Regions from separate parts of the Virgibacillus sp. JSM 102003 genome, predicted to be linked through region 1. Evidence: riboswitches for the same ligand, from Rfam matches in the RefSeq annotation. Region 1 holds a riboswitch; each other region holds the start of a gene.
What was found. A riboswitch is a leader RNA that binds a small molecule or an ion and turns the genes downstream of it on or off. The one in region 1 is predicted to bind thiamine pyrophosphate.

Region 1 (4,238 bases):
ACTGCAATCATAATTTTTAAAAAGCTGTTTGATGTAAGAAGTAGTGTCATACTCTTTCCAGCTAATTTCCGGATGTTCATGCAGGTGGGAGAAAATTTTTTGAAGCTGTGGTCTTATTGTTTCTATTGTTGGCTTCATGGATATACTCCTTTAAATTAATTTGCAAAAAATTTACTTGCTTCTATTCCATCAAATCGTTCTGCGCGTTGCTGAAACAACTTCGGCGCCCGTATTGTGATTGCTGCAACAATACTATTCATCAGTGAAAACACGGCAGGTACCAAATCAAGTGTCGATAGTTCCTCTAATCGAATTGCCAATGTTATATCGGAATACTCGGTAATGGGCGAATAAGGGTTATCGGTAAAAGCAATAATTGTCGCCCCTTGTTTTTTGGCCAATTCAGCCAGTCTTATCGTGTTAATCCCATACCTATGGAATGAAAAAGCAACAAATACACTATTTTCATGTAATTCACTTAGTTGTACCAAAATATCGTCATCAGGTGAATGCTGTCGTACATTGCCAACCACAATATTTAAGGCATATGCAAACCAGCTTGCTAAAGCGTAGGATGATCGGACACCTGCAATATAGATATTCTCAGCAGATAACAGCTTCGTAACGGTTTGGTCTAAATCCGTTTCCGACATTTGCTCGATTACAGTCTGAATTGTACGTATATCATTGAACATTAGGTTTTTAACAGTATTATCTTCTGAATGACTGGATACCTTTCTGTTTCTGAAATCAGACAGACTGCTTTTTTCAAAAAAACGCTGCTGGTATGTCTGCTGTAAAGATTTATAGCCATCATATCCCAACGTGCGTGCAAAACGGATGATAGTAGTTTCACTAACACCAATTTTTCTGCCAGCTTCCTGAGCAGAATTCATTGCGAAAATAGATGGATCACTATAAATATAAGATGCTATTTTTTTAAAGCTTTTTGAAAAGTTCGCTTGATGTTCCTTAATTTTTTTGTACAGATTTTCCATGTAAATTCCCCGTGTAGTTTGTCATCTGTTAAAGTGAAGGAATTACTTTTTCTTTTAATAAAGAAAAAGTAATTCCTTTATTATAAGTAACATACCATAATAGTAGAATTTACTCAATATGTAATCTTGGGAATTATTAAAAAATTCAGCGTGTGTGAATAAAAAGTCCCGACCAAGATAGATGACTATGAATGTACTTAGTTATAACTGATTAAAGTGCTAAACATCTGTACTCATACATAAAATTAGTACAAGCCTGATAATAGGGGTGCGTACTTTTGTGGTCAGATTTTAAAACATTCGCATTAAAAGGAAACGTCCTGGACTTAGCTGTTGCTGTTATTATCGGAACAGCCTTTGGAAAAATAGTAACGTCACTTGTAGAAAATATCATGATGCCACTAGCAGGGATCTTAGTAAGCGGTGTTGATTTCACAAATTTAAAATATACGGTAAGAAAAGCAGATGTATTGTATGGCGAGTTCATCCAGTCGGTTTTTGATTTTATCGTTATCGCGGTGTCCATCTTCATTTTCATTCGCATCATAGCAAAGTTCAGAGGTGAGAAGGATCCGGAAAAAGAATCAAAGCCTGATGAAAAAACTGAGTTGCTCAAAGAGATACGTGACCTTTTGAAAAAAGAGGATAAGCTAACACCTAAACAGAAAAAGAAGGTCACGATTAATATTTCATCACAGTCGAAGAAAAGATAAAACTTGAAAAATACAGTAAGCTGTGGCATAGTGAATTTGATAGTTTAATTGAATAATAAGTTGTAGGGGGACCAGTGTATGCTGGTTGAGATTGTATCCGTTAGATGCTGACCCTTGGAACCTGATTTGGTTGAGACCAGCGTAGGGAACAAAGTAAAACAATAGTAATATTGTTCGTAATGCGCTCAGGGACTAACCTGGCGTTATTTTTTTTGGTCTTATAAGAGATTCCTTTCGTTTCCAACACCAATCATACTTCCAGAAGTGAACAAAAAGAGAAAGGGAGATGAGAAATGAAAAAATGGTTGTTCGTAGTATTAATAGCCGTTTTACTAACAGCATGTAATAACGATGCAGGGGGAACTGACGAAAAAAGGCAGGAGACAGAACAAACAAAAGTAGTGCTCGATTGGACCCCCAATACGAATCATACAGGTCTTTATGTTGCCCAGGAAAAAGGATATTTTGACGATGAAGGGTTGGATGTAGAAATTATGATGCCGGGTGAGGCTGGTTCTGATCAGCTTGTAGCATCAGGCAAGGCTGACTTCGGAGTCAGTGCACAGGAAGCTGTTACAGAGGCACGTATTCAGGATATTCCAATCGTATCGATTGCAGCGGTTATCCAGCATAATACATCCGGATTCGCTTCACCAAAAGACAAACAAATTACATCACCAGCAGATTTTGAAGGAAAAACATATGGCGGATGGGGAGCACCGGTTGAAAAAGCAGTTCTATCTTCACTTATGAAGCAGGAAAATGCCGATGTTGAGAAAGTCGATATTGTCAATATGGGCAATACAGATTTCTTCACAGCAGTGAAGCGGGATATTGATTTTGCGTGGATTTACTATGGCTGGACTGGAGTCGAAGCAGAAATGCGCGGGGAGGAATTAAATATGATTTATTTAACCGATTACTCCAAAAAGCTTGATTATTATACACCTGTCCTTACAACGAATGAAAAAATGATTGCAGACAATCCGGAAAAAGCTGAGAAATTTTTAGCAGCGGTTTCAAAAGGGTATAAGTTTGCAATCGATAATCCAGGTGAAGCAGCAGAAATCCTCAGCGCTGCTGTTCCAGATCTTGACCCGGAACTTGTTAAGAAAAGTCAGGAATGGTTATCACCAAAATATCAGGATGACGCAGACAAGTGGGGAGTTCAAAAGCAAGAGGTATGGAAGAATTATTCCAGCTGGATGTATGATAATGGACTTCTAGAAGAAGAATTGAAAGCTGAAGATGCATTTACCAACGAATTTTTACCAGAATAGGAGTGGGAATATGAATAATTCATTAGTAAGTATACAAATTATCCCAAAAACAAACAATGGGGAAGATGTCATTCCATATGTTGACGCTGCAATAGAGGTGATCGAGAAAGCTGGAGTGAAATATGAGGTCCATCCACTGGAAACTACAATGGAAGGGAAGCTAAACGAGCTATTAGCAGTTATTGAAAAAATGAACGAAAGAATGGTTGAGCTTGGAAGTTCCAGCATTATATCGCAAGTGAAAATCCTTTATAATCCGAGTGGGGCATCAATGGATCAATTGACGGAGAAGTATCGTTGATGAAAAAGTTTATGAAAAAAGGGTGGAAACCTGTTGCGGTTCTCCTCCTTTTATTCATTATATGGGAGGGCGCAAGTAATTTATTCAAGATACCTGGATGGCTGTTGCCGGCGCCTTCGCAAATTTTACAAACAGGTGTTGAAGGCTGGGCATCTTATCAGCATCACATCTTCTCAACCGTTCAATTAACGATTATTGGATTTTTAATTGGCAGCAGTGTGGGCATTCTGATTGCGATTAGTCTGCATCTTATACCACAGCTTCGAGAAGCGTTGTATCCATTAATCATTATTTCGCAAAATATACCAATAATTGTTCTGGCACCACTGCTCGTTATATGGTTTGGCTTTGGCATGCTACCTAAGATTATTGTGATTACACTAGTCTGCTTTTTTCCTATCGCGGTGTCAGCCTTGGATGGATTCAGACAAACGGACCATGATTTGAAACATTATATGCAAATGGCTGGAGCAAATAAGAAACAGATATTCTGGAAACTGGAATGGCCAAATGCGTTGCCATACGTATTTGCCGGGCTGAAAATCTCCGCAACGTATAGTGTCATGGGAGCCGTTATATCGGAATGGCTCGGTGCGAGTAACGGGATCGGCGTTTATATGACATTAGCATCGTCTTCATTCAGGACCGATCGTGTTTTCGTATCTATTTTTCTTGTAATGGTTCTTAGTTTATTATTTTTTGCAATTATTATTTTGGTCGAAAAAAGCCTAATCAGATGGAAGCCAAAAGGAGAAGGAAATTGATATGGGCAATCTAGCTGTGAAAGATATAACAAAATCATACGGAGACCATCATATTTTGCAGGGTGTTGATTTCACCGTTAATGACGGAGAGTTTGTTTCCATTTTAGGCCCATCCGGGAGCGGGAAAAGTACATTATTTCATTTGATTGGCGGAATTCGTTTGCCTAATTCAGGGGAAATTT
Region 2 (4,238 bases), on a different contig from region 1:
AAAAACCTAGCATAATAAATTCATCCTCTCTTACTATTTACGTGACACGATATAATACGTAATTTACTAAGAGAGGTATTAATGAATTTGTACAGAAAATGGTGAAAAAGGCAGTTAACTAGCGAAATGTGAAGTTAACCTACTATTTTTCTTTTTAAACTTTCCTTTATACCATCTATCATACTTTTAAATCAATCTAAAATAGATTCCCTATAATTTTCCCACCACAATTCCAGTAAATTGAGAAAATCAGTTTTATGCATAAATTGTAGTATGACAATTAATAAGAATGAAATGGACTCTTTTTTACAAGATATCTCAACTACCTTGATTTTTTAACAGACTCACAACGTATTTATCCAATCTTTCTTTCATCATTTCATTTGTTAATCCTGATACACCAAATGCTTCCCATCCAGGATATACTTCAGGAGAACCAATCAATATATCAGTTAAAGATAGCAAATCCCAATACCGATTATAGGTAAAATCCGAACCTGCCTGTTGCTGATATTCTTTTAGAAAACCATCTGCTGTTTCCACTCCATATAGCATGGCCAGGTTCACTCTGCAATGCCCAACATCGACTCCGCGAGGGCCTCTGCAGCCATTCACCCAATCTACCACTCCACTAACTAAACCTTCATTCCATAATACATTGGCTGGATGATAGTCTCGGTGAATGAAACAATCTGTCGTTTTTGGTCGAGGCCCTCTTAAGATATTAATAGCACTTTCCCATGTTTTCGGCTCCTTTGACCAGCTTGGCACTTCAAACGTAGATATGTCATTGTAGCTATAATGCTGATATGGAAAGTCACTCGCTTCAACTGCATGAATTTTCACAAGCCCCTTCGCCAATCCAGTTAACCACTCATCCATATTGGCAGGTTTTAATTCTACAGCACCTTCAAGTTTCGTCATGAGAATCACAGGAATTCCACATTTTTCGCCTGTTTCATCGTAGGCAACTACTTGAGGGGTCGTAATACCTGTTTTAGCAGCCATAAGTAAACTCTCTTTTTCATGCAATACCAAATCCGGTTCTTCTGCAAGCCATTCCTTATTATCAAACTGCCTGACAACATACCGTTTCACCGATTTATCCACCTTTAGCGTGATGCTATGTAATGTGGATGAGGTACTTCCTTTCAGTCGACTAACCGATTCCACCACTGCACTCGAATCAACATTATCTACTACCCATTCAATAATCCGATTCGACAAATGTTCGTTATTCTGTTCCAAAAAATTCAACCTCCGATTCTTAGTATAGATATAATTTTAATATAATTACTCTGGAATTAAAGGGATTTAGTATCATTTTGGTGAAAAATATACAAAGGAAGAGTATCATGATAACGAGTTGTACTGTCTAAGATTTTTTTAGCGGACACCAAAGCCCTTATTTGACAAAAACAGCCCTTTTTCCTTAGATATATGTGGAATAAGGTATCTGGTGGCCGCATATTACAGAATAAGCACTTTTTTGCAGAAATAGCGTATCCTGTGTCCGCTTATTACTGTAATATATGAACAATAATATAAAAGGAGAGTCAAAAAGCATGGAACCAATCCAAACAAAAGAAGTAGATCAATTTATTGAAAATTTAAATGGGCATACAAAGGAAATTACCGAAAAAATACGGGAGGTTATTTTCCAAACGTCCCCCAATATAACTGAAGAAATAAAATGGGGAAAGCCATGCTATATTGAGAATGGTCTTGTATGCTATCTTCAGACTGCCAAGAATCATGTTAATCTGGGTTTCTACTTCGGTGCCACACTTAAGGATAAGGATAACCTGCTTGAAGGAACTGGCAAAAAAATGCGTCATATCAGAGTTAAACAACTCGATGAGATTCAACCCCAAAAATTCTCAGCATTAATACAGGAAGCCATTGATCTAGAAACATGACTTTTTCATTACATTCATGAACTTGAAATAAACCATGACAAAAGTGATTTCTTTTGTTATCCTTAAATTGAAAACATAATATTTTTAAAATTACTACTAGGGGTGCCCAAAATCGAGGGCTGAGAGGAAAGCACGTTTTAGCTTTCTGACTCTTACGGACCTGATCTGGTTAATACCAGCGGAGGGAAGTAGACTGACGATATACTTACTTATATCAGCTATTTCAAGCCAGGTCCATTAATGGATCTGGCTTTTTTCGTATGCGCCCCTTTCACGGAAAGGAGGATTTGATTGAACCGAACACGATTACTTACGACAATGGCAGTCTTTGTGGCAATAGGTACATTAGGTGCACAGTTACTTTGGTTTCCAGCAGGCGTCGCAAAGGCTTATCCCGTCCAGCATGCCGTCAATGTTATGGCCGCTGTGACACTTGGGCCCGGTCCTGCAGTCGGTATTGCATTTATGATTGGACTGCTACGCAACATGCTTGGACTTGGTACATTGCTAGCGTTTCCCGGCGGCATGATTGGAGCATTTCTTGCTGGATACTTGTTTCAGAAGACCCATAGAAAAGCCATGGCTGCTGTGGGAGAGGCAATTGGCACCGGGATCATCGGAGCACTTTTTGCTGTTCCCTTTGCAAAGCTATTAATGGGTAGTTCAGCTGGTGCTTTGTTCTTTATACCGTCGTTTCTTATTAGCAGTGTTACTGGAGCATTGATAGGCTGGTTTGTTATTTCACGTGTTAATCAGGATAGACTAGTTCAACATAAAATATAGGAAAAACTACTAGGGGCGCTGTACTGGCTGAGAAACGGAAATATTCCTTGTCCCTTGGAACCTGATCTGGATAATGCCTGCGCAGGGAAGTAGTTGAGGGCCGCATTCTGTACCTCTAGTATTCTACTTTTATTCCCCCTAGTAGCTTCCTAAATCATTGGAGGCTTTATTATGTCATTCACACAACAATTAAGAGATGAGAACCAAGATATATTTCAAGCAATATTTAATCATCCATTTGTCGATGGTATTGGAAAAAAATATGTCCCAAACGAATCAATTGCGCATTATATTAAGGCAGATTTTGAGTATTTGAATGCATTTATGCGAATCTATGGAATTGCTCTTTCCAAATCTGATAAGCGCGAGGACATCCGCTTCTTCGGGGAACAAATCCAATTTGTTTTAAATAGTGAAAGCCATCCACATCATAACTTTTGCGACTATATAGGGGTTGGCTACGAGGAGCTCCAAGGTCATCCGCTTCCGCCAACTGCTGATCATTACATGAAGCATATGATGTATCACGCGCAAATGGGCAGTTTAGCTGAAACCATTGGTGCACTGCTCCCTTGCCCGTGGACATATTTGGAAATAGGCTATGCGTTAATGAACAAATATAATCCAGAAAAGGATCATCCATTTTATCCATGGATAAGCTTTTATGCCGATGAACGATTTGGCAAGATAGTGATGGAAATGCGAAACCGCTTGGATAAATTTGCTGAACATGCTTCATGGGATGAGCAGACAAAGATAAAAGAAGCATTCCGTAAAAGCTGCCAATTAGAGCTTGCCTTTTGGGAAATGGCCTATACTTGTGAAGATTGGCCAATAAACGAGTTGGTGATTGGCAAATGAAAAGCATTCCATGCACACTTACAATAGCTGGCACTGATCCCAGTGGTGGAGCCGGAATACAAGCAGACTTAAAAACCTTTCAGGAACTGAAGACTTACGGAATGTCTGTCATTACATCCGTTGTTGCGCAAAATACAACAGGTGTCCAGAATGTGCACCATCTCCCTGTTGAAATGATTGAACAACAATTGGATTCCGTTGTGACCGATATTCCCTTTCAAGCATTTAAGACTGGAATGATCGCTAACGTTGACATGATGCAGGCTATTGCTCAAAAGATTAACGGTTTAAACATTCCGTACATTATGGATCCGGTAATGGTCGCAACAAGTGGCGATCCATTAATCGCAAGCAATGCCCGGGATTTCTTACGTAAGAAACTATTACCAATGACATCGTTAGTAACACCAAATATCCCTGAGGCAGAAGATATTACGGGTGCAAAAATTGAAACACTAGACGACATGAAAAAGGCTGCGAAACAAATAGTTCATGAATTCGGAGCAGGTGCGTCATTGGTTAAAGGTGGCCATTTGCAAGGTGAAGCAATCGATTTTTTATATGACGGCAGTTCGTTACACACTTTTGCAACCAAACGAATTGAGACAAAAAATACACACGGAACCGGGTGTACTTATTCAGCAGCCATTACAGCCTACTTAAGCCAAGGAGATT
Region 3 (4,238 bases), on a different contig from region 1:
CTATTTCACTCTATCAGTATCAACGGTATGAGCAGTTAGGAATTCCGGTTGCTATTACACGGCAGAAGGATGTCACCTTATCACCGGCAGAAAGAACTAAGATTGTTCGGGATAGTGGTGCAAGGTATTGTCATTCAAATCATATCAATGCTGGTGGAGGGGATGGTGGCGAGATTATTCATTCTATCTATGGTGGAGAGGATATGGCCGAAGAGATAGCTTTTGAATTAAAGCATGCAGGTCAAAATATACGCAGGATTTTTACAAGAACACTGCCAAATGACCGTGCACGCGACTTTTATTATATGAATCGTGACACGGGAAAAGTTGTAACAAACATAATTGAGTATGGTTTTGCCGATTCACGAGGTGATGATGTTGACCAGGTAAAGGATCATTGGCAGGAGTTAGCTGAATCTGTTGTAAGGGCATTTTGCACGTTTAGTGGATTTTCCTATAAAGGTAATGGAGTTAGTGAAACACTTACTAAATACTTAAGTCTGCCACCGGAAGCTTTAAGCTGGCGAGTTTATCCAATAGATGCAACGCCGGTTAAAGGTAATGAAAAAGGTTTTTTACGCCCTGATAAATTTGGTGGATTAACGTATAAAGTTATTGGCAGCCCGCAGGCACATGTCTACCTTATTCAAACCCGGGATTTTGGCAAGGTTCAAATATATGCGCATCCAAATACAGGAGCTATTGTTTCAGCTAAATAAGAAACCGTTGTCAATTGTAAATCGATACGTTATAATAAATGTAATGAAAAAAGCAGAATAATAGAAGCCTACAGGGGGAGCCGTTTGGCTGAGAGTGAACGTGATACTAGTTCTTACCCTTAGAACCTGTTAGTTAGTACTAACGTAGGGATGGTGGCTTTTTTGATGGAATAAAAAGCAATGTTGTGAGCGGATTCCCCATCAGGAAGCTTCCCCTTGGCATTGCTTTTTTTGTATTTATTCAAAGGGGGAGGTAATCTAAAATGAGTTCAAAGCGCACGTTATTTATGATTGAGGTGGCAATATTTGCTGCCATGGCATTACTGTTGGATATAATTCCTTTTTTAAAGTTTTCTATTTGGCCACAGGGTGGATCTGTTTCTTTTGCTATGATTCCCATATTCATTATGGCTTTCCGTTGGGGATTGAAAGGTGGTCTGGTGGCTGGCTTCCTGCTAGGAGTCATGCAGGTCGTAATGTCCGGACCAATAATTTTAACACCTGTCCAGGGATTTCTTGATTATATTGTTGCTTTCACTTTAATTGGTATGGCAGGAATATTTGTTAAACCAGTTCAACATGCTGTCAAGGAAGGAAAAGCGAAGATAAGCTTCTTCCTAATTATGTCAGGTGTTTTTATAGGGTCAGCACTACGCTTTTTGGCACATTTTACAGCCGGTATCGTGTTCTTTGGGCAATATGCACCAGAAGGCCAGCCAGTCTGGTTATATTCGTTACTGTACAGTGGATCTTACATGCTGCCATCCTTTATCATCTGTACAATTATTGTTTTTCTATTGTTCTACAAACAACCAAAAACATTAATGCAAACTGCATCGTAAATTAATAAAATCCGTTCACAGAAAATAGTCCTTTGTAATATAAGGGCTATTTTTTTATACTTAAGGCAGAGGTGATTATTATGAAAGAATTAATCGGACAGTGCCAGTCATGTGGACAAAACGTATATTGCAAGGATGGTTTTTTTGACGGTGTTCAACAAAATGGAAAGCTACTTTGCAATGAATGTGCTAATGAAAAGGAATCAAAATAGGCAACTAACATTGGAATAAACTCTCACCGCTTTCTTTCAGTGTGCATAGGCTATAGCACACTTAAGAAAGGAAGTGTTATCGGTGGAGCTAACTATATCGCATTGGCTATACGGTATATTTACACTAATAATTATTTTCACAATGATTTTCAGAAGAGGTGTTGTGCTTCCTTCGTTACTTGGGACATTTGTGATTGCCTGGGTTTATAACGGGAGTTTAATCGACGGTTTTACCGCCATATTTAATGCCAATCTTGTTGCAGCAAAAGAACTGTTCAGTATATTTCTGATCATTACTTTTATGATGGCATTACTTCATTCATTACGTGATTTGGGTGCCGATCGAAGAATGATCCAGCCAATCCAAAAAGTAATGATAAATGGCCATGTTTCATTTTTTGTATTAATCGCTGTCACCTATGTAATTTCGCTCTTTTTCTGGCCGACACCGGCAGTACCGCTTATTTGTGCATTGCTGGTACCCGCAGCCATCCGCTCGGGACTCCCAGCGTTAACTGCAGCAGTTGCTGTTGCGCTGGCTGGACAGGGAATGGCGTTATCTTCTGATTATATTGTTCAGGTTGCTCCAGGGCTATCAGCAAAATCAGCCGGAATCGATGTTGGTTTGGTTGCTGATAAGGCATTAATCCTATCTGTTATTACTGGCGCAGTTGCAATAGGGTTAGCATATCTCTTTTATCGAAAAACAATCCGCTCAAAAAGCAGTGAACTGAATGAAAAAGAGCTGGAGGCATTACAGGCAACTCAGGAGTCAACGAATCAAGCACATTCAACACATCTGAATACGTGGAGTAAAGTATTTGCAGTACTTGTTCCCATTGCCCTTTTGACAGTAGTAATCTACATGATGTATACAAAACTTTTATCAGGACGAATGAGTGGTTTTGAAGGTGGGGATGGTGCTGCATTTATTGGTGGCGTTGCTGTAATCTTATTGTTATTATCTACGGTCGCCTTTGGTCGACACCATGCACTTGATTATATTAGTAACCATATTACAGATGGCTTTGTATTTGCTTTTAAGGCAATGGGTCCGGTTATTCCAATTGCAGGGTTCTTCTTCCTTGGCAGTGCAGACTTCTCCGGAAGTATTCTAGGTGTGGGTGAAAAAGCGCCCGGATTACTGTTTGACCTTGTACAATCCTCACAGGCCTTTTTACCGCAAAGTGCGTTATTTGCAGCATTTAGTGTATTGATTATTGGTATTATTACTGGGCTGGATGGATCAGGGTTCTCAGGTTTGCCACTGACTGGAGCTCTTGCTGCTTCTCTAGAAAGTTCGGCTATTGACTCTGGAACACTCGCAGCCATTGGCCAAATGGGTTCAATTTGGACCGGTGGAGGTACAATTGTTGCTTGGTCCTCTATGATTGCGATTGCTGGATTTTGTGGCGTTTCAGTTATGGATTTGGTCCGGAAAAACTTTGTTCCGGTTATTCTTGGTTTAATCATTTCTACCGTCTTTGCTGTTTTAATTTTATAAGGAATTGAATAATTGTATATAAACAAGTAAATCCTCCAAGTAGAACAGTATTATTAGTTTATCGTATATTTGTTTGATACACTTTAATAAATTAGGAAAAATTTACTACTGATGGAGGTTTTCAATATGGCAAACAGTACCACAAAAATTGTTCAGGAGTCGCTAGAAGCTTTATTGGATGATAAATCCTTTTTACCAGAACTGACGGACAAAACACGTGAGAAGGCATTTACGTCGTTGGTATCTATCTTATCCACTCCTAACCATGTAAACAAATCCTTTTTACGAATTGCACTCGAAAATGGAAAGGTAACACGTGTGCCTTCTTTTCGGGTTCAGCATAATAATATTCTTGGTCCATATAAGGGTGGTATTCGTTTTCATGAATCTGTTAATGAAGATGAAGTGATTAACCTTGCATCACTCATGACACTAAAGAATGCGCTTCATGAGGTACCGTTTGGTGGTGGAAAAGGCGGAGTTGTTATTAACCCGAGAGACTATAGTGTCAAAGAATTATATATGATTTGTAAAAAATATGTACAGTATTTTGGTGAAATTCTTGGACCTGATAAAGATATTCCAGCACCAGATGTTGGTACAGGTGACCGTGAAATGGACTGGATGATGGGTGAATATAAAAGTATTCGTCCTGGAAGCCCATATCGTGGCAGCTTTACTGGCAAAAGTGTAGAGAATGGTGGGTCATTAGGACGGAGGGAAGCAACTGGTAAAGGTGTTTATTTCGCATTTCGCTACATGATCCATAACTTTGTTAAGAATCAGGAAAAGTGGCTCTCAGAACGCGAGAATGTTTTTGCAAAAACAGCTTTAAAACATATGGATAAAACACTGACAATGGCAGTACAAGGGTTTGGTAATGTTGGCTCTGTTGCCGCACTTGAGGCTTTTCAATGCAAACATTTGAATAATAAAATTGTTTCAGTTAGTGATCGGAATG

Region 2: another riboswitch for thiamine pyrophosphate. It lies ahead of thiW (energy coupling factor transporter S component ThiW); the one in region 1 lies ahead of ACE1TG_RS16005 (ABC transporter substrate-binding protein).
Region 3: another riboswitch for thiamine pyrophosphate. It lies ahead of thiT (energy-coupled thiamine transporter ThiT); the one in region 1 lies ahead of ACE1TG_RS16005 (ABC transporter substrate-binding protein).

Annotation. Positions count from the first base shown of each region.
Region 1 covers NZ_JBHFQH010000015.1:79,945-84,182, reverse strand. The annotation lists gene ACE1TG_RS16020 (M20 peptidase aminoacylase family protein) at 1-138, opposite strand, end outside; gene ACE1TG_RS16015 (MurR/RpiR family transcriptional regulator) at 156-998, opposite strand; gene mscL (large-conductance mechanosensitive channel protein MscL) at 1,277-1,711, shown strand; TPP riboswitch at 1,766-1,876, shown strand; gene ACE1TG_RS16005 (ABC transporter substrate-binding protein) at 2,005-2,991, shown strand; gene ACE1TG_RS16000 (thiamine-binding protein) at 3,002-3,292, shown strand; gene ACE1TG_RS15995 (ABC transporter permease) at 3,292-4,056, shown strand; gene ACE1TG_RS15990 (ABC transporter ATP-binding protein) at 4,058-4,238, shown strand, end outside.
Region 2 covers NZ_JBHFQH010000006.1:22,350-26,587, reverse strand. The annotation lists gene ACE1TG_RS08135 (S8 family peptidase) at 1-13, opposite strand, end outside; gene ACE1TG_RS08130 (aminoglycoside phosphotransferase family protein) at 319-1,248, opposite strand; gene ACE1TG_RS08125 (DUF1801 domain-containing protein) at 1,566-1,919, shown strand; TPP riboswitch at 2,008-2,123, shown strand; gene thiW (energy coupling factor transporter S component ThiW) at 2,211-2,702, shown strand; TPP riboswitch at 2,704-2,807, shown strand; gene tenA (thiaminase II) at 2,874-3,563, shown strand; gene thiD (bifunctional hydroxymethylpyrimidine kinase/phosphomethylpyrimidine kinase) at 3,560-4,238, shown strand, end outside.
Region 3 covers NZ_JBHFQH010000016.1:44,539-48,776, reverse strand. The annotation lists gene ACE1TG_RS16460 (N-acetylmuramoyl-L-alanine amidase family protein) at 1-719, shown strand, start outside; TPP riboswitch at 783-887, shown strand; gene thiT (energy-coupled thiamine transporter ThiT) at 983-1,561, shown strand; gene ACE1TG_RS16450 (hypothetical protein) at 1,856-3,277, shown strand; gene ACE1TG_RS16445 (Glu/Leu/Phe/Val family dehydrogenase) at 3,404-4,238, shown strand, end outside.